3 regions of the Micrococcus sp. Alg238-R198 genome follow, and region 2 is predicted to be linked to each of the others. Evidence: predicted binding sites of a transcription regulator. Region 2 holds the regulator's gene; each other region holds the start of a gene.
The links. Region 2 encodes HrcA, which represses chaperone genes, less so after heat shock. Its sites were predicted from a motif close to TTNGCACTCGNNNNNNNCGAGTGCNAA; they were not measured.

Region 1 (7,336 bases), on a different contig from region 2:
CCGTCGCCCGGGTGGACAGGCGGCGCCGCCTGAGGTATCGTTTTTCGAGTTGTCACCCCCATGGGGCGACGCCCGGATCTTTAGCTCAGTTGGTTAGAGCGTTCGCTTCACACGCGAGAGGTCGCTGGTTCGAGTCCAGTAAGATCCACCGCAGCAGGGCCCTCCTCCGGGAGGGCCCTTTCGCGTCCCCGGGCCGCGGTGCCGACGGCCCCGGCGGGGGAGGTGCCGGCGTGGTTGGATGGACGCGTCGGCGGGGGGCTCGGCCCACCGCCGTGGCGCGTCCAGCGCCCGCACACGGAAGGAGAGGGTGAGCCGCATGGAGCAGGAGGGCACCCAGGAGCCGGCGCGGTTCGACCCCCGCATCGCGGAGCCCCCGGCCGTCCCCACGCTCATCCCCGTGCTGCGCCCGGCCGGCGCCGAGGACGCCGCCGCTGTCGGCGACCTCACGCTCGACCCGGAGGACCCCGGCCTGCTCGACCTCGACCCGGCGGAGTCGGCCCACCCGGCCGCGGTCGCCGTCGAGCCGACGGAGCCGCTGCCGCCCGTGGTCCGCCCCGCCGCCGCCGATCCGGTCTCGACGCCGGCGCCGGAGCCGGAGGAATCGGCCGAGCCGGAGGCGGAGACGCTGCCGGAGCCGGCCGCGGACGCGCCCCTGACCGAGCCGCCGCCGTCCGAGCAGGTGCCCACCTCCGTCCTGGCGCCCGCGGAGGCCGACGGCGCCCTGCCCGCCCCGGATGTGATCCCCGAGCCGGACGTCACCGTCCCGGACCCGGTGGTCCCCGTGGGCCCGCCCGAGAAGCGCGGGCGTCGGCGCGGCCGGCGCTCCCGCGAGGTCTTCGTCGAGAACCTGCCGACGCAGGCGCTCGTGCTGGCCGACCGCCTGCACTCCTCGCCGTACGGGCGCCGCATGCGCTCCACGCTGCAGCAGCGCCGCGCGGAGGCGCAGGCCCTCGAGGCCCGCACCACCCTGGACTTCGCGCTCAAGCTGGGCGAGACGATGTTCAGCTTCGGCGCGGCCTCGCTGGACGTGGAGACCTCGATCATCGTGGCCACGCAGGCCTACGGGATCCTCGAGACCGAGGTGGACCTGACCAACCAGTCCATCTCCCTGAACTACGCGCCCGACTCCTCACGCGGTGAGACCCCGTTCACCCTCCAGCGGGTGGTCCGCTCGTCCTCGGTGAACTTCGAGGGGCTCGTGGCCGTCCACCGGCTCGTCGAGGAGATCGCCGCGGGCGAGGTGGACCGGGCCGAGGCCCAGCGCCGGCTCGTGGAGATCCGGCATCAGCCCAAGCCGTTCCCCGCCGTCTTCGAGGTCCTCTTCTCCGGCGTGTTCGTGGCCTGCTTCGTGCCGTTCATCGGGGGGACCTGGACGAGCGCGGCCCTGGGCATGGTCTCCACCTGGCTGGTCTTCTGGCTCAAGGTCCAGGCGGACAAGGCGCGCTTCCCGGAGATCTTCTCCACGATGTTCGGGGCGATCACGGCCACGGTGATCGCGCTGATGGCCCACGCCCTCGACCTGCCGGTCAACCCGGCGCTGGTGATCGCCGGCGGCATCATGATGCTCCTGCCCACGGCGAGGTTCGTCACCGCGGTGCAGGACGCCATCCACGGCTTCCCGGTGACCGCCGCGGGCCGCTTCCTCTCCGCGCTGCTCGTGTTCGCCGGCGTGATGGCCGGGATCATGATCGCCGTGGGCATCGGGGATCTCCTGGGATTCGAACAGCTGGACCTGGCCGAGGCGGGGACGCTGAGCTATCCGCCGCTGCTGCTGCTGGGCCTCGTGATGGCCGCGGGCATGGCGGACGCGGTGGTGGAGCAGTCGCGGTGGCCCCAGATCCTGGCCTGCGGTCTCGTGTCCGGGGCCGGCTTCGGCGCGTACCTGGCGGCGCAGCAGATCGGGGTCAGCGACCGGCTGGTGCCCGCGGTCGCCGCGGCGGCGGTCGGGTTCCTCGGCCGCCTGGTGGCCCAGCGGCTCGCAGCCCCGGCGCTCGTGATCGTCCTGCCGTCCATGCTGTTCCTGCTTCCCGGACTCACCATGTTCCGGTCCGTCTACGGGTTCACCGTGGAGACCGGGGCCACGCTGCTGGGCGTCGAGGGACTGTTCAACGCCGCGGTCATCGTCGTGGCGATCGCGGCCGGCGTCGCCTTCGGCAACACCCTGGCCAAGCCGATCACCGACCGGATGGGCACGCTGCTGCCCACCGAACTCGTGATGCACCAGCGCCGCTGACCGGCGGCTCGGCTCAGTCGGGCAGGCGCCAGTCCACCGGCGCCGCGCCGGCCGCCTCGAGGAGCCGGTTCACCCGGCTGAAGGGCCGGGAGCCGAAGAACCCGCGGTGGGCGCTCAGGGGAGAGGGATGCGGGGACTCCACGACGCCGGCCCCCGCCGCCGCCAGCAGCGGCGCCATGCGCCGCGCGTCGGCTCCCCACAGCAGCCCCACGAGCGGGGTGCCGCGCGCGCAGAGGGCCCGCACCGCGGCCTCCGTGATCTGCTCCCAGCCGAGGCCGCGGTGGCTGCCGGGTGCGCCGGCCCGCACGCTGAGGGCGCGGTTCAGCAGCAGCACGCCCTGGTCCGTCCACGCGGAGAGGTCGCCGTGGGCGGGCGGGGTGATGCCGAGGTCGTCGTGCAGCTCCCGGTGGATGTTGGCCAGGGAGCGGGGCAGCGGCCGCACGTGGCGGTCCACCGCGAAGCTCAGGCCGATCGGATGGCCCGGCGTCGGGTAGGGGTCCTGGCCCAGCACGAGGACGCGGACGTCCGCGAACGGCTGACGGAACGCCCGCAGGATGTGCTCCGGCGCCGGCAGCACCTGCTCTCCGGCCGCCCGGCGGGCACGCAGGGCCTCGCCGACCTGCTCGAACGCGGCGGCCTGCGGGGCGAGGGCCGCCTCCCAGCCCGGATCCAGGGGCGCGATGAACTCCATGCCCCGAGAGTAGACCGGGTGGGTACAGTGGCCGCCATGTCCCACCCCACGCCCGTCTCGCCCGATCCGGCCCCGGACGAGGGTGCCCGCGCGCGGGCGCGACGGGACGAGCTGACGGACCTGGAGCGTGCGGTCCTGGACCTGGAGGCCGCCACCTGGCGGTACGGCGGGGCCAAGGACCACGCCGTCCGAGAGCGTCTGGGGCTGCCTCCGACCGCCTATTATCAGGTGTTGAACGGATTGCTGGACCGTGAGGCCGCCCTGGCCTACCGACCCCTGCTGGTCACGCGGCTGCTGCGCAAGCGCGGCACCCGCAGCCGGGCCCGGAGGGGACCCGCGGATCCGGCGCCGTCCACGCCCGCTTCCCGCCAGGAGAACTGACCCATGGCCTACCAGCCCGACCGCTTCGACGAGGTCCCCGAGTACACGGACCAGCGCGGCGCGCACCGCGAGTCCTTCGCCGCTGCCGGCGCGACCGCCGCGGGCGGGGGTCGCCGCCTGAGCCCGCTGCTCTGGGTGGCCGGCCTCGTCCTGCTCGCCGGCCTGTTCGTGGGCGTCGTCCTGCCGTGGCTCACCGGCGACCGCTCCGAGCCCGTCGCCGCCGAGAGCTCGACGACGGCCCCGGCGGTCGAGCCGTCGCCGTCGACGTCGACGTCGGCGTCGTCCGAGTCCTCCTCGGCGTCCTCCGCGTCGGCGTCGACTGCATCCGCGACCGAGTCCGCCACCCCGTCCGAGGACACGGCGGAGGCGTCCCGTTCCGCGGCTGCGGCCGCGGCTGAGTCCTCGCGGGTGGCGCAGGAGGCGGCCGCCGCAGAAGCCGCCGAGTCGTCCCGGGCCGCCGAGTCGTCCCGTGCCGCCGCGGAGGCCGCTGAGTCGTCCCGTGCCGCCGCCGAGGCACAGGCGGCGGAGGCCTCGCGTTCCGAGGCCGCCGCGCAGTCCGCAGAGGCGTCCCGGTCGGCGGCGGCCGTCCAGGCGGCGGAGTCCTCGCGCGCCGCCGCGTCCCGTTCGGCCGCCGCGGCGGAGGCCTCGCGCTCGCAGTCCGCGGCCGCGTCGAGCTCCCGTGCGGCCGCGCAGTCTGCGGCCGCGTCGAGCTCTCGTGCGGCCGCGCAGTCCGCGGCCGTGCGCGGCACCCACGTCACCGTGTACAACGCGACCCGCTCCCAGGGCCTCGCCGCCTCCTACGCGCAGCGGCTCACGAGCGCCGGCTACACCTCGGTGGACGCGAAGAACTGGAGCGGCTACGGCATCCAGTCCTCCACCGTCCTGTACAACGGCTCGGCCAACAAGGCCGCCGCCGAGGCGGTCGGCAAGGAGCTCGGCTTCCCGGTCATGCAGACCCCGAACCTGCAGGTGAACGGCGTCGCGGTGGTCGTCACCGGCTGACCCGCCCGCCGTGCGGCCGTGCCGGACGCGCACCCTTCCCGGCCCCCCGGCGGGGCGCCTCCCGAGGCGTTCTGCCGGGGGCCGTCCGCCGTCCGCGGAAGAGCGGGCTCCCGCACCGCGGACCCTTTGCACTCTCCCGGTGCGAGTGCTCATAATGGGGTTAGCACTCCGAAGGCGCGACTGCCAGCCGTACCCCGGTCGGTCCGGCGCCGTGGAGGAGGACCTGTCCACCGATGAGGCCCCCAGGGGCCGTCCGTCGCGGGCATCGGCGCGGGTCAGCCACCAGAAGTAGGAAGCCGACGTCCAGAAAGGACCTGCACATGGCCAAGACCATCGCATTCGACGAAGAGGCCCGCCGCGGCCTGGAGAAGGGCCTGAACACCCTGGCCGACGCCGTGAAGGTGACCCTCGGCCCCCGCGGCCGCAACGTGGTGCTGGAGAAGAAGTGGGGCGCCCCCACCATCACCAACGACGGCGTCTCCATCGCCAAGGAGATCGAGCTCGAGGACCCGTACGAGAAGATCGGCGCGGAGCTCGTCAAGGAGGTCGCCAAGAAGACCGACGACGTCGCCGGCGACGGCACCACCACCGCCACCGTGCTGGCCCAGGCGCTGGTCCGCGAGGGCCTGCGCAACGTGGCCGCGGGCGCCGACCCGCTGTCCCTGAAGCGCGGCATCGAGAAGGCCGTGGAGGCCGTCACCTCCGAGCTGCTCTCCGCCTCCCGCGAGATCGAGACCAAGGACCAGATCGCGGCCACCGCCTCGATCTCCGCCGCGGACAAGCAGATCGGCTCCCTCATCGCCGAGGCCCTGGACAAGGTCGGCAAGGAGGGCGTCATCACCGTCGAGGAGTCCAACACCTTCGGCCTCGAGCTCGAGCTCACCGAGGGCATGCGCTTCGACAAGGGCTACATCTCCGGTTACTTCGTGACCGACGCGGACCGCCAGGAGGCCGTCCTCGAGGATCCCTACATCCTCATCGTCAACTCGAAGATCTCCTCCGTGAAGGACATGGTGGCGATCCTCGAGAAGGTCATGCAGTCGGGCAAGCCGCTGCTGATCATCGCCGAAGACGTCGAGGGCGAGGCCCTGGCCACCCTCGTGGTCAACAAGATCCGCGGCACCTTCAAGTCCGTGGCCGTGAAGGCCCCGGGCTTCGGTGACCGCCGCAAGGCCATGCTCGCCGACATCGCCATCCTCACCGGCGGCCAGGTCATCTCCTCCGAGGTGGGCCTGTCCCTGGAGAACGCGACCCTCGACCTGCTGGGCACCGCCCGCAAGGTGGTCGTCACCAAGGACGAGACCACCATCGTGGAGGGTGGCGGCGACGCCGAGCAGATCGCCGGCCGCGTGGCCCAGATCCGCTCCGAGATCGAGAACACCGACTCGGACTACGATCGCGAGAAGCTGCAGGAGCGCCTCGCCAAGCTGGCCGGCGGCGTGGCCGTCATCAAGGCCGGCGCGGCCACCGAGGTGGAGCTCAAGGAGCGTAAGCACCGCATCGAGGACGCCGTGCGCAACGCCAAGGCCGCCGTGGAGGAGGGCATCGTCGCCGGCGGCGGCGTGGCCCTGATCCAGGCCGGCGCCAAGGCGTTCGGCGGCCTGCAGCTCGAGGGCGACGAGGCCACCGGCGCGAACATCGTGAAGGTCGCCATCGAGGCCCCGCTGAAGCAGATCGCCTTCAACGCCGGCCTGGAGCCCGGCGTCGTGGCGGACAAGGTCAAGACCCTCGACGACGGTCACGGCCTGAACGCCGCCACCGGCGAGTACGAGGACCTGCTGGCCGCCGGCATCAACGACCCGGTGAAGGTGACCCGCTCGGCCCTGCAGAACGCCGCGTCCATCGCGGGCCTGTTCCTGACCACCGAGGCCGTCGTCGCGGACAAGCCCGAGAAGGCCGCCGCCGGCGCCGAGGGCATGGACCCGATGGGCGGCATGGGCGGCATGATGTGATCAGCCGCTGAGCCGGCCCGGCCCGTTCGGGCGCCCAGCCAGCGAGGCCCGTCTCCCCGTCCGGGGAGGCGGGCCTCGCCGCGTCCGGGGCCGGCACCGGGGCGCCCCGCTCAGGCCGACAGCGCGGCTCGTTCCGCCGCCAGGTTGCGGCGGGCGGCGGCCTCCCAGCGCGTTCGGCCGGGCGCGGTCCGATACAGCCGCTCGGCGTCCAGCAGGGCGTCCAGCACCGCGCCGCGACCGCGGGCCCAGTCCGCGTCGGACACGTGCGCGTAGTCCTGCCGGACCGCGGCCACGTAGCGGGCGTAGGCCTCGGGGGAGCGGCCGAGGACCTCGAGGTCCGCGTCCGAGAGCACCGCCCCGGCCGCGTCGTGCGGGGCGGGGTCGTGGGCGGCGGTGAGCAACACGAGGCGCGCCACCTCGTCGACGACGTCGGCCGGCACCGCCAGCCGCGGGTCGGTGAGCACGTCCCGGGCCAGGGCGGCCGAGTCCGCCTCGTCCTGGCCGGCGGGCGCGGCGGGGTCCCCGACGTAGACGGCGTCGTGGAACCACGCGGCCAGGCGGACCGCACGCGGATCCGGCCCGGCCTTCGCCCCCGCCCGCTCGAGCAGGTCCACGGACTCGAGCACCGCGAGCAGGTGGGCCGGGTCGTGGTAGTGCCGATGCGGCTCCGTCCAGCGGGCCAGCAGGTCGCGTCCCGCCGTCGTCACCGCGTCCGGGCTCGCCGCCGTGCCCTCGAACAGCCGCGCCCAGCGCCGGGCGAGGACGACGTCGCGCTTCTCGGCGCGGCTCCGGGCGGGCACGCGCAGCCCCGAGGCGGCGAGGCGGCGCACCAGCTCCCGTCCGGTGACGGGCACCGCCCCGCGGGCCACGAGCTCGGCGCGTCGGTGCGCGGGCACGTCGTAGTGGTCCCGGTCGAAGGCCCGCTCCGAGAGCCCCGCCGCCCGCGCGAACGCGTGGAGCTCCTCGAGGGAGGCGTCGGAGACGAGGTGGGAGAACACGGTGCCGTGGGCGGGCCACGCGGGCGGGTCGATCAGGACGGTCATGCCCCCACTCTAGGAAGCACGGACCGGGGCGCGG
Region 2 (7,336 bases):
CTAGGCGTCGGCGCGCCGTCCTGCCGGGGCTCACCAGCGGCCGAGCCGGTGCTGGAGCACGGCGAGGGCGGCGGGGCCGGCCGTGGAGGCGCGCAGCACGTGCGGGCCGAGCCGCACCGGCACGGCCCCCGCGGCCACGCAGGCCTCGAGCTCGGCCGGGCCGATCCCGCCCTCGGGGCCCACGACGACGGCGATCTCGGCGGCCGCGGAGAGTCGCTCCGCGGGCACCGTGGACACCCCGTGCTCCGCGTCCTCGTGCAGCACGAGGACGAGCCGGCCGCCGTCGTCGTCCCGGGCCAGCCCGGCGACCGCCGTCCCGGAGACGTGGTCTCGGACCGCGGGCACCCGGGCGCGACGCGCCTGCTTGGCGGCCGCGCGGGCCGTGTCCGCCCACTTCTGGCGGGCCTTGGCGGCCTTGGGGCCCTTCCAGCGGACGATCGAGCGCTCCGCCTCCCAGGGCACCACGGCGTCCACGCCGAGCTCGACGGCGGCCTGGACCGCCATGAGGTCCCGGTCGCCCTTGGCGAGGGCCTGGACGAGCACGAGCGCCGGGGTGGGCGCCGGCTCCTCCGCCACCGCGTCCAGCCGCACGGACACCGCGTCCGGGGCGGCCGCGAGCACGGTGCCGTGGCCGAGCGTGCCCGACCCGTCGGCCAGGAGCACGGCCTCCCCGGGGGCCAGGCGCATGGCCGCGGCGGCGTGCCGGGCCTCGGCGCCGTCGAAGACGACCTCCGCGCCCGCGCTCGCGCCGGCCAGGGCGCCCGGCTCGAGGTGGAACAGGGGGGCGGTCACAGGTTCCTCAGGTTCTCCCGCAGCCGGGCGAACATGCCCTTGGCCTGGGGTGCGCCGTGCACGACCTCCTCGCCGCGCACCTCGGCCAGGCGCTCCAGGAGCTGGCGCTGCTCGTCGTCCAGGTCGGTGGGCGTGGTGACCACCACGTCCACCTTGAGGTCGCCACGGCCCTGCCCGCGCAGGCGACCGACGCCCAGGCCGTGGAGGACCTCGACGTGGCCGGACTGCACGCCCGGGTCCAGGCTGAGGGACTGCTTGCCGTCCAGGGTGTCCAGCGTGACGGTGGTGCCCAGGGCCGCGGCGGCCATGGGGACGGTCACGGTGGTGGCCAGGTGGTCGCCCTCGCGGCGGAAGGTCTCGTCCGGGCGGACCGCGATCTCCACGTAGAGGTCGCCGTTCGGGCCGCCGCCCGGGCCGGCCTCGCCGCGGCCGGCGAGGTGGATGCGGGTGCCGTCGTCCACGCCCGCGGGGATGCGCAGGGTCAGCGGCGTCCGGGTGCGGACGCGGCCCTGCCCGTCGCACTCGTGGCAGGGCGTCGGGATGACGGTGCCGAACCCCTGGCAGGCGGGGCAGGCCTCGGTGGCCATGACGGTGCCCAGCAGCGACCGCACGGGGCGCTGGATCATGCCGTGGCCATGGCAGGTCTGGCAGGTCTCCGGCTGGGTGCCGGGCTCGCAGCACGAGCCCTCGCACCGATCGCAGCGCACGGCCGTGTCCAGCTCGATCGTCTGCTCGCCGCCGAAGACGGCGTCGCGCAGGTCGATCCGCGCGGTCACCAGGGCGTCCTGGCCGCGGCGGGCGCGGCTGGCGGGGCCGCCGCGGCCGCCCTGGCCGGCGGCGTTCATGAAGGTCTCGAAGATGTCGGCGAAGCCCCCGAAGCCGCCCGCCCCGCCGAAGCCGCCCGGGAAGCCGGCCTGGCCGTTCTCGTTGCCCGTCGTGTCGTAGGCCCGGCGCCGGCCCTCGTCCGAGAGCACCTCGTAGGCGTGGGAGATGCGCTTGAACTGCTCGGCCGCCTCCGGGTCGGGGTTGACGTCCGGGTGGTGGGTGCGCGCGAGCTTGCGGTAGGCGCGGCGGATCTCCTCGGTGCTGGCGTCACGGCTGACGCCGAGCGTCTCGTAGTGGTCGGTCACGGTGGGGATTCCTCTCGGGGAGAGCGGGACGTGGGGCGATGCGGGACGGGGCCCGCCAGGACGCGTGGAGGCGCGTCAGGTGGTCAGGATGCGGGAGAGATAGCGGGCGATCGCCCGGACGGCGGCCATGGTGCCCGGGTAGTCCATCCGGGTCGGACCGATGACGCCGACCTTCGCCACGGCGCCGGGGCCGTAGGCGGCCGCGACCACCGAGGTGTCCGCGAGCGATCCGGCGTTCTCGGACCCGATCCGCACGGACACCCCGTGGGCGTCCTGCTCCATCTCCGTGAGCAGGCGCAGCAGCACCACCTGCTCCTCGAGCGCCTCCAGGATCGGCCCGATGGACGCGCCGAAGTCCCCCGGGGAGCGGGCCAGGTTGGCGGTGCCGGCCAGCACGATGCGGTCCTGCCGGCCGGCCTCGAGCAGGTCGTGGACGGCCGCGGCCACGAGGGCGGCGGACTGCCGGTGCTCCGGGCGGACCCGGGTGACGACGTCGTCCACCACGGTGGCCGCCTGCACCGGACCGAGCCCCAGCAGGGCGTCCAGCAGGAGGCCGCGGAGCACGGACAGCTCCGCCTCGTCGACCGGACGGTCCAGCACGGCGTGCCGCTGGTCCACCCGCCCCGTGGACAGGATGAGGACCACGAGCACGCGCGTGGGCGCGAGGGAGACCAGTTCGAGGTGGCGGATCGTGGAGCCGTCCTCGTGGGGGAACTGCGCGACGGCGACCTGCTGGGTCAGCTGGGCCAGGAGGCGCACCGTGGACTCCATCATGTGCTCGGTGTCCGTCTCCGGGTCCAGCAGGGTCCGCACGGCCCGGCGCTCGGCCGGGGACAGCGGCTTCACCTCGGAGAGGCGGTCGACGAACACGCGGTAGCCCTTGTCCGTGGGGACGCGCCCGGCGGAGGTGTGCGGGGCCACGATGAGGCCCTCCTCCTCGAGCGCAGCCATGTCGTTGCGCACGGTCGCGGAGGACACGCCCAGGGCGTGCCGTTCCACGAGCGCCTTGGAGCCCACGGGCTCGCGCAGCGCCACGTAGTCCTCCACGATCGCCTGGAGCACCTGCAGGCGGCGGGGCTGCTCCGACATCTCGGTCCTCCTCTGGTCCGTCGGGATCCGGGGCGACCCCGGAGGTGCCCCTGGCTGGCACTCCGGCGGGTCAAGTGCCAATGCTACCGTCCGACCCGGGGGACGACCCGACCGGCCCGCACGGCTTCGCTCACGGTGATCGCCCGCCCCCGTTGCTACCGTGCTCTCCCATGGACTGGAGCAGCTGGGGCCCCGCGGGCCACGACGACCTGACGCGCCGCCCCGCCCGGACCGTCCCCGATGTGCCCGCCACCCCCGGCACGGTGGTCGAGGACGTGGCCTCCGGGTTCACCGGGGCCGTGATCGGCATCGAGCGCTCCGGCGGCGTGCACGTGGTGGTCCTGGAGGACCGCCGCGGCGTGCGCCGCGGCTTCCCCCTCGGCGGCGGCTTCTGGATCGACGGCGAGCCCGTGACCCTGGTCCCCCCGACCGCCGCGGCCCCGGCGGCGCCGGCCCGCACCGCCTCCGGCTCGCGACGGGTCGAGGGGGCGCGGGCCCGCACCGCCCGCGCCTCTCGCATCTGGGTGGAGGGCGTGCACGACGCCGAGCTGGTGGAGAAGGTGTGGGGCGAGGACCTGCGCCTCGAGGGCATCGTCGTGGAGCCCCTGCACGGCGTGGACGACCTCGCCGGGGCGATCCGTGCGTTCGCCCCCGGTCCGCGGCGCCGGCTCGGGATCCTCGTGGACCATCTCGTCACCGGGTCCAAGGAGGAGCGCCTCGCGGCCGAGGCCATGCGCGTGCCGGGGGCCGCGGGCAACGTGCTCATCCTCGGTCACCCCTACGTGGACGTCTGGCAGGTCATCAAGCCCTCCGTCCTCGGCATCCCCGCGTGGCCCGTCGTGCCGAAGGGGCAGGACTGGAAGACGGGGATCCTGCGGGGACTGGGCTGGCCGCACGGGAGCAAGGAGGCCACGGGGCTGGGGTGGAAGCGGCTGCTCTCCCACGTCACCACGTACGCGGACCTCGAGCCGTCCCTGCTGGGCCGCGTGGAGGAGCTCATCGACTTCCTCACCGCCGCACCCGAGCACTGATCTCGGCGCGGCCCCCGCCCGCCCGCGCTATGCTGGCCCATGCCCTGCGCCCGGTCCCCGGCGCGCGGGTCCCGCGATCCAGGAGGAGCCCCTCGTGAACACCCGCGCGCAGCCCGACGCCGGCCGCACCGGCCACGGCCCGCCCGCCTGGCTCGTCTCGGCCGGCGGCCGCGGCGCCCCGCTCACGGCGAAGCAGGACCGTGACCGCGCGGCGCTGGCCCACCTCAGTCTGGCGTTCGGCGTGCTCGGCCCGCTGGTCGTGTGGCTGCTCTACCGCGACCGCGGCCCGTTCACCTCGCAGGAGTCGCGCGAGGCCCTGAACTTCTCCGGGCCGCCCACGCTCATCACGCTCCTGTTCTTCTTCCTGTCCCTGCTGCCGGTGGTCGGCCCGATCTTCGCGATCCTCGGCGCGCTCACGTGGGCCGCCATGGCGGTCTACGGCGTGATGGGCGCCTCGCACGTGTCCAAGGGCCGTCCGTTCCGGTACCCGTTCAACCTGCGCATCCTGCGCTGACCCGGGGCCGGCCGGTCAGAAGCCGGCCAGCGCCCGGACGATCGCGTCGTTGCGCAGCCGCCCCTCGAGCGTGGGGACGATGCGCCCGTCGACGGCGGCGCGCCCGTCCAGCAGGCCCGCGGCGATGAGTTCGGCGATCGCCCCACGGATCCGCGCGGCCTCCCCCGGCGTCTCCGAGACGAGCTCCGCGGTCGGAAGCCCGCCCACCGTGCGCACCGCGAGCATGATGCGCTCGAGGCGCCGCGCGTCGGCGTCGGGCCGCTCGCGGCCGACGGCGGGGGTGACCCCTGTGGCCAGCCGCTGCGCGTAGGCGGCGGGGTGCTTGGCGTTCCAGAACCGGACCCCGGCGAGGTGCGAGTGCGCACCCGGGCCGATCCCCCACCAGTCCTGGTCCTCCCAGTACGCCACGTTGTGCCGCGCACGGTGGACGCCGGAGCCCTGCGGGTCGCGCGCCCAGTTGGACACCTCGTACCAGCGGTAGCCGGCGGCGCTGAGCAGCTCGTCGGCGAGCAGGTACTTGTCCGCCTGGTCGTCGGGGTCCACGTCCGCCACCTCGCCGCGGGCCACCTGGGCCCCGAGCTTGGTGCCCTCCTCCACGATCAGCGAGTACGCGCTCACGTGGTCCGGGCCCAGGGCGACGGCGGCCTCGAGCGTGGTCCGCCAGTCGGCGAGGGACTCCCCCGCGGTCCCGTAGATCAGGTCCAGGGACACCTCCAGGCCGGCCTCGCGGGCCGCGGCGACGGCGGCGGGGACGGACTCGGGCCGATGGGTGCGCTCGAGCGTGGCGAGCACGTGCGGCATCGCGGACTGCATGCCCAGGGAGAGACGGGTGAAGCCGCCGGCCGCGAGCTGGCGGGCGTACTCCGGGGTGATCGTGTCCGGGTTGGCCTCGGTGGTCACCTCCGCGCCGGGCGCGATCCCGAACCGGTCCACCGCCGCCTGGAGGATGCGCACGAGGTCCGCGGCCGGCAGGAGCGTGGGCGTGCCGCCGCCGAAGAACACCGTGTGCAGCGGGCGGGCGGGCACGTCCGAGGACGCGAGCACGTCCGCGGCGAAGTCCAGCTCCGCGACCGCCGACTCCCAGTAGTCGCCGCGACCCGCGCCGGGGCCGAGGTCGACGGCCGTGTACGTGTTGAAGTCGCAGTAGCCGCAGCGCACCGTGCAGAACGGCACGTGGACGTACAGGCTGAAGGTGCGCGCCGCGCCGTCGCGGGCGGCCGCGCGCACCCGCTGCCCGACGTCGGCCGGCAGCCGGCCGTCGTCGGGGACGGGCTCGCCGAGGGGCAGGGCGGGCACTTACTTCTTCGCCGCCTGGTCGGCGCCGGCGCCGTCCGAGGACAGGGCGGCGATGAAGGCCTCCTGCGGGACCTCCACCCGGCCGACCATCTTCATGCGCTTCTTGCCCTCCTTCTGCTTCTCGAGCAGCTTGCGCTTGCGGGAGATGTCGCCGCCGTAGCACTTGGAGAGCACGTCCTTGCGGATCGCGCGGATGTTCTCGCGGGCGATGATGCGCGAGCCGATGGCGGCCTGGATCGGCACCTCGTACTGCTGGCGCGGGATCAGCTCCTTGAGCTTGCCCGTCATCATCACGCCGTACGCGTAGGCGTTGTCCCTGTGGGTGATCGAGGAGAACGCGTCCACCTGTTCGCCCTGGAGCAGGATGTCCACCTTGACGAGGTCGGCGACCTGGTCGCCGTCGGCCTTCCAGTCCAGCGAGGCGTACCCCTTGGTGCGGGACTTGAGCTGGTCGAAGAAGTCGAACACGATCTCGGCCAGCGGGATCCAGTAGCGGATCTCCACGCGTTCCTCGGAGAGGTAGTCCATGCCCTTGAGATTGCCGCGCTTGGCCTGGCACAGCTCCATGACGGCGCCGATGAACTCGGCCGGCACGATGATCGTGGCCGAGGCCATGGGCTCGCGCACCTCGAGGATCTTGCCCTCGGGGAACTCGGAGGGGTTGGTCACGGTGACGACCTCACGGTCCTCCCGGGTGACCTCGTAGACCACGTTGGGCGCGGTGGAGATGAGGTCGAGGTCGAACTCGCGCTCGAGGCGCTCGCGCACGATCTCCAGATGCAGCAGACCGAGGAAGCCGACGCGGAAGCCGAAGCCCAGCGCGACCGAGGTCTCCGGCTCGTAGACGAGCGCGGCGTCGTTGAGCTTGAGCTTGTCCAGGGCGTCACGCAGCACGGGATAGTCCGAGCCGTCGATGGGGTACAGACCCGAGAACACCATGGGCTTGGGGTCCTCGTAGCCACCCAGGGACTGCTCCGCCGGGTGGGCGTGGTTGGTGACCGTGTCGCCCACCTTGGACTGACGCACGTCCTTCACGCCGGTGATGAGGTAGCCCACCTCGCCCGCGGCCAGGCCCTTGGTGGGCACGGGCTCCGGGGAGGAGACGCCGATCTCGAGGAGCTCGTAGGTGGTGCCCGTGGACATCATGCGGACCTTCTCCCGCGGGGAGAGCCGGCCGTCCACGACGCGCACGTACGTGACGACGCCCCGGTAGGTGTCGTACACGGAGTCGAAGATCATCGCGCGGGCCGGGGCGTCCGCGTCCCCCTCCGGGCCGGGGATGGCGCGGACCACGCGGTCCAGCAGCTCCTCGACGCCGACGCCCGTCTTGCCGGAGACGCGCAGCACGTCCTCGGGCTCGCAGCCGATCAGGGAGGCCAGCTCGGCCGCGTAGCGGTCCGGATCCGCGGCGGGCAGGTCGATCTTGTTGAGCACGGGGATGATCTCCAGCTCGTGCTCCATGGCGAGGTAGAGGTTCGCCAGGG
Region 3 (7,336 bases), on a different contig from region 2:
CCCCGGCCCTCGAGCAGTCGGGCACCGACAACCACCAGGGCGACGACATCTCCGTCGAGGCCATCGCGAAGTCGAACCCGGACTGGCTGATCGTCATGGACCGCGACGCCGCCATCGGCGAGGAGAACGCCACCGCCGCCGAGCTGATCGAGCGCTCCGAGGCCCTCCAGGACGTGACCGCGGTGAAGGAGGGCAACATCGTCTACCTGCCCGCCGACTTCTACGTCGCCGAGGACATCCAGAACCACACCACCGTCATGGAGGACCTCGCGAAGGCCTTCGAAGGCGCGCAGTGACTCTCGACGTGCGTCACCACGTCGCCGACGCCCCGCCCCGGCTCGAGGAGCCGGGGCGGGGCGACCGCGTGTGCTGGGTCCCGCCCGCCGTCCTGCGGCCCGAGCGCACCCGCTGGCAGCGCACCTGGCCGCTGCTGGTCGGCGTCGTGGTGACCGCGGCCCTCATCGTGGTCTCGCTGTTCGTGGGCGTGTACGACGTCGGCGCGGAGGGCGGACGCGAGATGTTCGCCATCACGCGCGTGCCGCGCACGGTCGCCCTCGTGCTGGCCGGCGCCTCGATGGCGATGTGCGGGCTGATCATGCAGCTCATGACGCAGAACCGCTTCGTGGAGCCCAGCACCACGGGCACCACCGAGTGGGCCGGTCTCGGCTTATTGGTGACCATGGTGCTCGTGCCGGGGGCGGGCCTGGTGACCCGGATGGTCGGGGCCATCCTCTTCGCCTTCGTCGGCACCCTCGTGTTCTTCCTCTTCCTGCGGCGGGTGCGCCTGCAGTCCTCCCTCATCGTGCCGATCGTGGGCATCATGCTCGGCGCCGTCGTGGGCGCCGCGTCGACGTTCCTCGCCCTCCAGACGGACATGCTGCAGCAGGTGGGCGCGTGGTTCGCGGGCTCGTTCACCTCCGTGGTCCGCGGCCGGTATGAGCTGCTCTTCCTCGTGCTGATCGTGTGCGTGGCGGTCTTCCTCATCGCGGACCGCTTCACCGTGGCCGGCCTCGGCAAGGACGTCGCCACGAACGTCGGCCTCAACTACGACGCCGTGATCCTCACCGGCGTGGCCATGGTGGCCGTGGCCACCGGCGTGGTCACCGTGGTGATCGGGGCCCTCCCGTTCCTGGGGCTCGTGGTCCCCAACCTCGTGTCCATGGTGCGCGGCGACAACCTGCGGACGAACCTGCCCTGGGTGGTCATGGTCGGCGTGTGGATCGTGATCGTCTGCGACCTGATCGGGCGCACCGTGATCGCCCCGTTCGAGGTGCCCATCTCGCTGATCCTGGGCCTCGTGGGCGCGATCGTGTTCCTCGCCCTGCTGCTGAGGCAGGCCAAGCATGGCTGAGCCGCTCGCGACCGCCCCGGGTCGCCTCCCCGCCCCGCCCGGCGGCGCCACCGCGGCCGGGCCCGTCGACGCCGACGCCCCGCGCCGGTCCGGGGCGTTCGTCACCGCCGCCGACCGCCGGAGGTATGCGGTCGTCGTCGCGGTGCTGGCCGCCGTCGCCGTGCTCTCCACCGCCGGGATCCTGCTGTGGGGCAACGAGGCCGAGCCCGGCTCGCGCGCGTTCTGGATGATCGCGCGGATGCGCGTGGAGTCCCTGGGCGTGATCGGCATCGTGGCGCTGTGCCACTCCTTCGCGACCGTCAGCTTCCACACGGTGACGGGCAACCGCATCATCACGCCCTCGATCATGGGGTTCGAGGCGCTCTACACCGCCGTGTCGACCGTCGCCGTGTACGTGCTGGGAGCCGCCGGCGTCGCGGTGCTGACCGGGGTGGGGCCGTTCCTCGCCCAGGCCGCGCTCATGGTGGCGCTGGCGACGGCCCTGTACTCGTGGCTGCTCTCCCGGCCCTACGGCAGCGTCCATCTGATGCTGCTCGTGGGCGTGGTGCTGGGCGGCGGGCTGGCCGCGCTGAGCACGTTCATGCAGCGACTGCTGGACCCGAACTCGTTCGACCTGCTGAGCGCGCGGCTCTTCGGCAACATCTCCAACGCCCGGACCGAGTACGTGGCGATCGCCGCGCCCATCGCCGTCGTCGTGTGCGCGCTGCTGTGGCTGCGCTCCCGCCGCCTGAACACGGTGGCGCTCGGCGCCGACGCCGCGACCAACCTGGGCCTGCACCACCGGCGCGAGCTCATGGTGACGCTGCTGCTGGTCTCCGTGCTGATGGCCATGACCACCGCGCTCGTGGGCCCGATGACGTTCCTCGGGTTCCTCGTGGCGACGCTGGCGTACAGCCTCGTCGACACCCACGACCACCGGTTCATCCTCCCGGTGGCGGCGCTGGCCGGGTACGCGGTGCTCACGAGCGCCTACTTCGTGCTGCGGCACGTGTTCTACGCGGGGGGTGCGGTCACGGTGGTCATCGAGCTGATCGGCGGCATCACCTTCCTGGTCGTCGTGATGAGAAAGGGACGTCTGTGATCGAGCTGCGCGGCGTGGTGAAGCGCCACAGCGATGAGGTGTGCATCGGGCCCGTGGACCTGGACATCCAGGCCGGGGGAGTGACCGCGCTCGTGGGGCCCAACGGGGCGGGCAAGTCCACGCTGCTGACGATGATCGGCCGGCTGCAGGACGCCGACGCCGGGACGATCGCCGTGGGCGGGCACGACATCACCACGACGCCGTCCCGGAAGATCGCGCAGACCCTGTCCATCCTGCGGCAGGAGAACCACTTCGTGACGCGGCTGACCGTGCGACAGCTCGTGGGGTTCGGGCGCTACCCGTACACGCGCGGCCGGCTGACCCTGGAGGACGAGCGGCACGTGTCCGACGCGATCGACTTCCTCAACCTCGGCCCGTTCGAGAACCGCTACCTCGACCAGCTCTCGGGCGGCCAGCGGCAGCGCGCGTACGTGGCGATGGTGCTGGCGCAGAACACCGAGTACGTGCTGCTGGACGAGCCGCTGAACAACCTGGACATGCAGCACTCGGTGCAGATGATGCAGCAGCTGCGTAGGGCCGCCGACGAGCTGAACCGGACCGTGGTGATCGTGCTGCACGACATCAACTTCGCCGCCCACTACGCCGACCGGATCGTGGCCATGGGCGACGGCCAGGTGGTGGAGACCGGCACCCCGGCCGAGATCCTGCGCCCCGAGGTGCTGGAGCGGATCTTCAAGACCCCCTGCAGCGTGGTGGACGGACCGCACGGGCCGCTGGCCGTGTACTACTGAGCGGGACGACGGTGAGGTCGGCCCGGGTCGGTCCGGGCGGGGGTCGGGTGCCCGGCCGACGCGAGCGTTCCGTGGGCAGAACCCGCCGGGTCTCGCCTTCCGGGGGCAGAACCCGCGTGTTTCCAGGTTCCGTGGGCAGAAGCACCCTCGCTTCTGCCCACGGAACCCCTGCGCATGGACGGCAGGGCCATACGCGACGACGACGTCAGGCATCCCAGCCGTTCGAGACCTGTGCCCGTCGTCTGAGGACGGCCTCGATCACCCGCGCATATCCCTCGCCGACGTCCCGGCCCGTGACGTGCAGGGTCATCTGCCCACGCTCCGCGTAGTACTGGTCTCGCCGGGCGTCCCGGGCGTGTTGCTCGGCACTCCGGTGCACCTCGCCGTCGTACTGGAGGACGAGCCGGCAGTCCTCGAACCACAGATCGGCCTCGGGGGCGTCCCGCCGCCCGGGGTCGAACACGTGCTGCAGCGTCGGCTCGCCCAGCCCCGCCTCGACGAGCGCCAGCCTCAACCGGGTCTCCTGCGGTGAGTCGGCACCCACCCGTACGCGCTCGAGCGCCGCCGTCGCCCGCGGTCTTCCGACGAACCGCCCGAGCGGCCGCATCGCCTCGTGCAGCGCGGTGACCGTGGTGATGGGAGGCCGCCGGCCGCGCGGGGACCAGGGGTGACGGACCAGGTGGTCACCCGCCGACACGAGGGATGCCTCGTCCCAGGGGTGGCCGATCGAGCACAGATCGAGCCAGGTCCGTTCCGGCGTCGTCACCCGTAGCCCGAGCACGGAGGTGACGTGGCCGGCGGGCAGGGGTCTGCGGTGCTCCATGATGCCGGGGATCCGCGCCCGTGCGGTGCCGCGGTGCAACGTGATCTCGACGGCGGCGCGTCGCGTGGCCCCGCCCGGGGGAAGCGGGAGGCCGTGGAGGTGCGCCGCCGTCTCGTGGGAGAGAACGGCGTCGGGACGGGACCGCAGGAGGGCGGTCAGCAGGTCGAGGCCGACCCCGTGGTGCGGCGGCGGGAGCCCGGCCGACTCCCAGGTGCGCAGCGGCATGTCACGGCGACGGTGGATGCCGCGGGCGAGGCGGAGGACGTCGGACCGCCGCACCCGGCTGGGCGGCAGACCGCGTTCGAGCACGTCGCGGGTGGTGAAGACGGGGACGAGGGGGAGATCGGGGGCGAAGGACATGGGTCGACCTTGACGCGGTCGGCCTGACGACGGCCGGGCGGGCCGCGTGTCTGTGCACACCGGCGCGGGGTGGGCCGGCTGTGCAGGACTCGGCGGCGGCCGGTTGTCCCGCCGGGACGACGTCGTCATGGCTCGGTGGGCAGAACTGCGAGGAGTTCCGCCCACGCAACATCCGTGGGCAGAAGAGAGGGCGCTTCTGCCCACGGAGACCGAAAACCTGCGGATGCTGCCCACGCGATGGGCGGGGGTGCGGTTTCTGCCCACGGAGGGGGGAGGGGGGAGGGGGGAGGGTGGGGAGTGGGGGAGGGACAGGATCCCGGCCGCAGTCGTGACCACTCCGTGTGCTCCTGGGCCCGGAACCCGCCCCGCCCGCCGCCGCCCCACGCCGCCCCACGGTGCCCCACCGCATCGTGCCACCGACCTCCGCCCTCGGCGGACGGCGGGGACACGGCTGGCACTCATGTTGAAGGAGTGCCAAAACCCGGAGTAGAATCGGGGCTGGCACCCGGGGGTACCTGGTGCCAATGCCCGAGGTGGACCGTCCGGCACCGCGACGACGGAGGGTCTGACGCCCGTGGCGCACCCGCAGACCACAGCATCAGCGGACCGGCGAGCCCGCCGGAGCCGCACGTCGACGAAGAAGGAGTGTGCAGCATGTCTGTCTCCATCAAGCCCCTCGAGGATCGCATCGTTGTCCGCCCCCTGGAGGCCGAGCAGACCACCGCGTCGGGCCTCGTGATCCCGGACACCGCCAAGGAGAAGCCGCAGGAGGGCCAGGTCGTGGCCGTGGGCCCGGGCCGGGTCGCCGAGAACGGCAACCGCGTGCCGGTCGACGTCGCCGAGGGTGACGTGGTGCTGTACTCCAAGTACGGCGGCACCGAGGTCAAGGTCGGCGGCGAGGAGTACCTGGTGCTCTCCGCCCGCGACGTGCTGGCCGTCGTCACCAAGTGACCCCGCCGCGATGGGCCCGGTGAGCGGCGCGCACCGCACCGGTGCGCGCGCCCCGGGCCCCTCGCGTCCCCGCACCCCCTGACTCCCTGAACGAAAGGAGCGTCCGTCATGGCCAAGCAGCTGGCTTTCAACGACGACGCACGCCGCGCCCTCCAGGCCGGCATCGACAAGCTCGCCGACACCGTCAAGGTCACCCTCGGCCCCAAGGGCCGCAATGTGGTGCTCGACAAGGCGTGGGGCGCACCCACCATCACCAACGACGGCGTCACGATCGCCCGTGAGGTGGAGCTGGAGGACCCGTACGAGAACATGGGCGCCCAGCTCGCCAAGGAGGTCGCCACCAAGACCAACGACATCGCAGGCGACGGCACCACCACCGCCACCGTCCTGGCCCAGGCGCTCGTGAACGAGGGCATGCGCCAGGTCGCCGCCGGCGCCGCGCCGGGCGAGGTCAAGAGGGGCATCGAGGTGGCCGTGGCCGCCGTCGAGCAGCGCCTGCAGGAGAACGCCCGCCCGGTCGAGGGCAAGGAGGTGGCCCACGTGGCCGCCATCTCGGCCCAGAACGACGAGGTCGGCGAGCTGCTGGCCCGCGCGTTCGACACGGTCGGCACCGACGGCGTCATCACCATCGAGGAGTCCTCCACGACCTCCACCGAGCTGGACGTCACCGAGGGCATGCAGTTCGACAAGGGCTTCCTGTCCCCGTACATGGTCACCGACGCCGAGCGTCAGGAGGCCGTGCTCGAGGACGCCTACGTCCTGATCAACTCGGGCAAGATCTCCAACGTGCAGGAGCTGCTGCCCCTGCTGGAGAAGGTCGTGCAGGCCAACAAGCCGCTGTTCGTGATCGCCGAGGACATCGAGGGCGAGGCCCTGTCCACCCTCGTGGTCAACAAGATCCGCGGCACCCTGAACGTCGTGGCCGTCAAGGCTCCGGGCTTCGGCGACCGCCGCAAGGCCATGATGCAGGACATCGCGATCCTCACCGGCGCCCAGGTCGTCTCCCCGGACCTCGGCATGAAGCTCGAGCAGGCCGACCTGGACGTGCTCGGCTCCGCCCGCCGCATCACCGTCACCAAGGACGAGACCACCATCGTCGACGGCGGCGGTGCGCCCGAGGACGTCGAGGCCCGGATCGCCCAGATCAAGGCCGAGGCCGCCGCGACCGACTCCGACTGGGACCGCGAGAAGCTCCAGGAGCGTCTCGCCAAGCTCTCCGGCGGCATCGGCGTGATCCGCGTGGGCGCCGCCACCGAGGTGGAGCTCAAGGAGCGCAAGCACCGCATCGAGGACGCCGTGTCCTCGACCCGCGCCGCCCTCGAGGAGGGCATCGTGGCCGGCGGCGGCACCGCGCTCATCAACGCGCTGACCGTGCTCGACACCGACGCCGACGTCCAGGCCCTGACCGGTGACGCCGCCGTGGGCGTGGACATCGTCCGCAAGGCCCTGAAGCAGCCGCTGCGCTGGATCGCCCAGAACGCGGGCGAGGACGGCTACGTGGTGGTCTCCAAGGTCGCCGAGCTGGAGCCGAACCACGGCTTCAACGCGAAGACCGGCGTCTACGGCGACCTGATCGCCGACGGCGTGATCGACCCGGTCAAGGTGACGCGCTCCGCGCTGGCCAACGCCACCTCCATCGCGGCCCTCGTGCTGACCACCGAGACCCTCGTGGCGGACAAGCCCGCCGACGAGGACGAGGCCGGCCACCAGCACTGACCCCTGAGTCGGCCCTGACACGGCCGGCTGTCGACGACGGCCCCTCACCCGCCCGGGTGAGGGGCCGTCGTCGTCCGGGCGGGAGACGCCGGCCGTCCGGGGTGCCCTCTAGGTGTTGTGGGTCATGAGGTTCTTGCCACGGGGCGCCGGCTGAGATGAGACGAGCGGGCCCCTGCCGCAAGATGGAAGTTCCTCAACAACCCACCTGCCAGAAGAGACCCGCTCATGACTCACGCTAACGCACCCCTGACCCCCACCGGCCGTCTCAGGATGGTCCACCGCCACCTGCACGACGGGATCCC

Region 1: the regulator HrcA is predicted to act here: its motif matches at 4,468-4,494, upstream of groL (chaperonin GroEL).
Region 3: the regulator HrcA is predicted to act here: its motif matches at 4,819-4,845, upstream of groES (co-chaperone GroES).

Annotation. Positions count from the first base shown of each region.
Region 1 is NZ_UNRH01000003.1:273,531-280,866, reverse strand. It holds tRNA gene G6R13_RS04925 (tRNA-Val) at 75-148, shown strand; gene G6R13_RS04920 (threonine/serine exporter family protein) at 317-2,233, shown strand; gene G6R13_RS04915 (uracil-DNA glycosylase) at 2,247-2,924, opposite strand; gene G6R13_RS04910 (DUF3263 domain-containing protein) at 2,961-3,305, shown strand; gene G6R13_RS04905 (LytR C-terminal domain-containing protein) at 3,309-4,307, shown strand; gene groL (chaperonin GroEL) at 4,628-6,259, shown strand; gene G6R13_RS04895 (DUF4031 domain-containing protein) at 6,370-7,302, opposite strand.
Region 2 is NZ_UNRH01000006.1:188,890-196,225, reverse strand. It holds gene G6R13_RS07865 (16S rRNA (uracil(1498)-N(3))-methyltransferase) at 31-792, opposite strand; gene dnaJ (molecular chaperone DnaJ) at 789-1,922, opposite strand; gene hrcA (heat-inducible transcriptional repressor HrcA) at 1,998-3,011, opposite strand; gene G6R13_RS07850 (DUF3097 family protein) at 3,182-4,042, shown strand; gene G6R13_RS07845 (DUF4870 domain-containing protein) at 4,137-4,556, shown strand; gene hemW (radical SAM family heme chaperone HemW) at 4,572-5,852, opposite strand; gene lepA (translation elongation factor 4) at 5,853-7,336, opposite strand, start outside.
Region 3 is NZ_UNRH01000004.1:476-7,811, reverse strand. It holds gene G6R13_RS05055 (ABC transporter substrate-binding protein) at 1-296, shown strand, start outside; gene G6R13_RS05050 (iron chelate uptake ABC transporter family permease subunit) at 293-1,351, shown strand; gene G6R13_RS05045 (iron chelate uptake ABC transporter family permease subunit) at 1,344-2,432, shown strand; gene G6R13_RS05040 (ATP-binding cassette domain-containing protein) at 2,429-3,184, shown strand; gene G6R13_RS05035 (hypothetical protein) at 3,390-4,367, opposite strand; gene groES (co-chaperone GroES) at 5,022-5,318, shown strand; gene groL (chaperonin GroEL) at 5,427-7,034, shown strand; partial or broken gene G6R13_RS05020 (leucine zipper domain-containing protein) at 7,260-7,336, shown strand, end outside.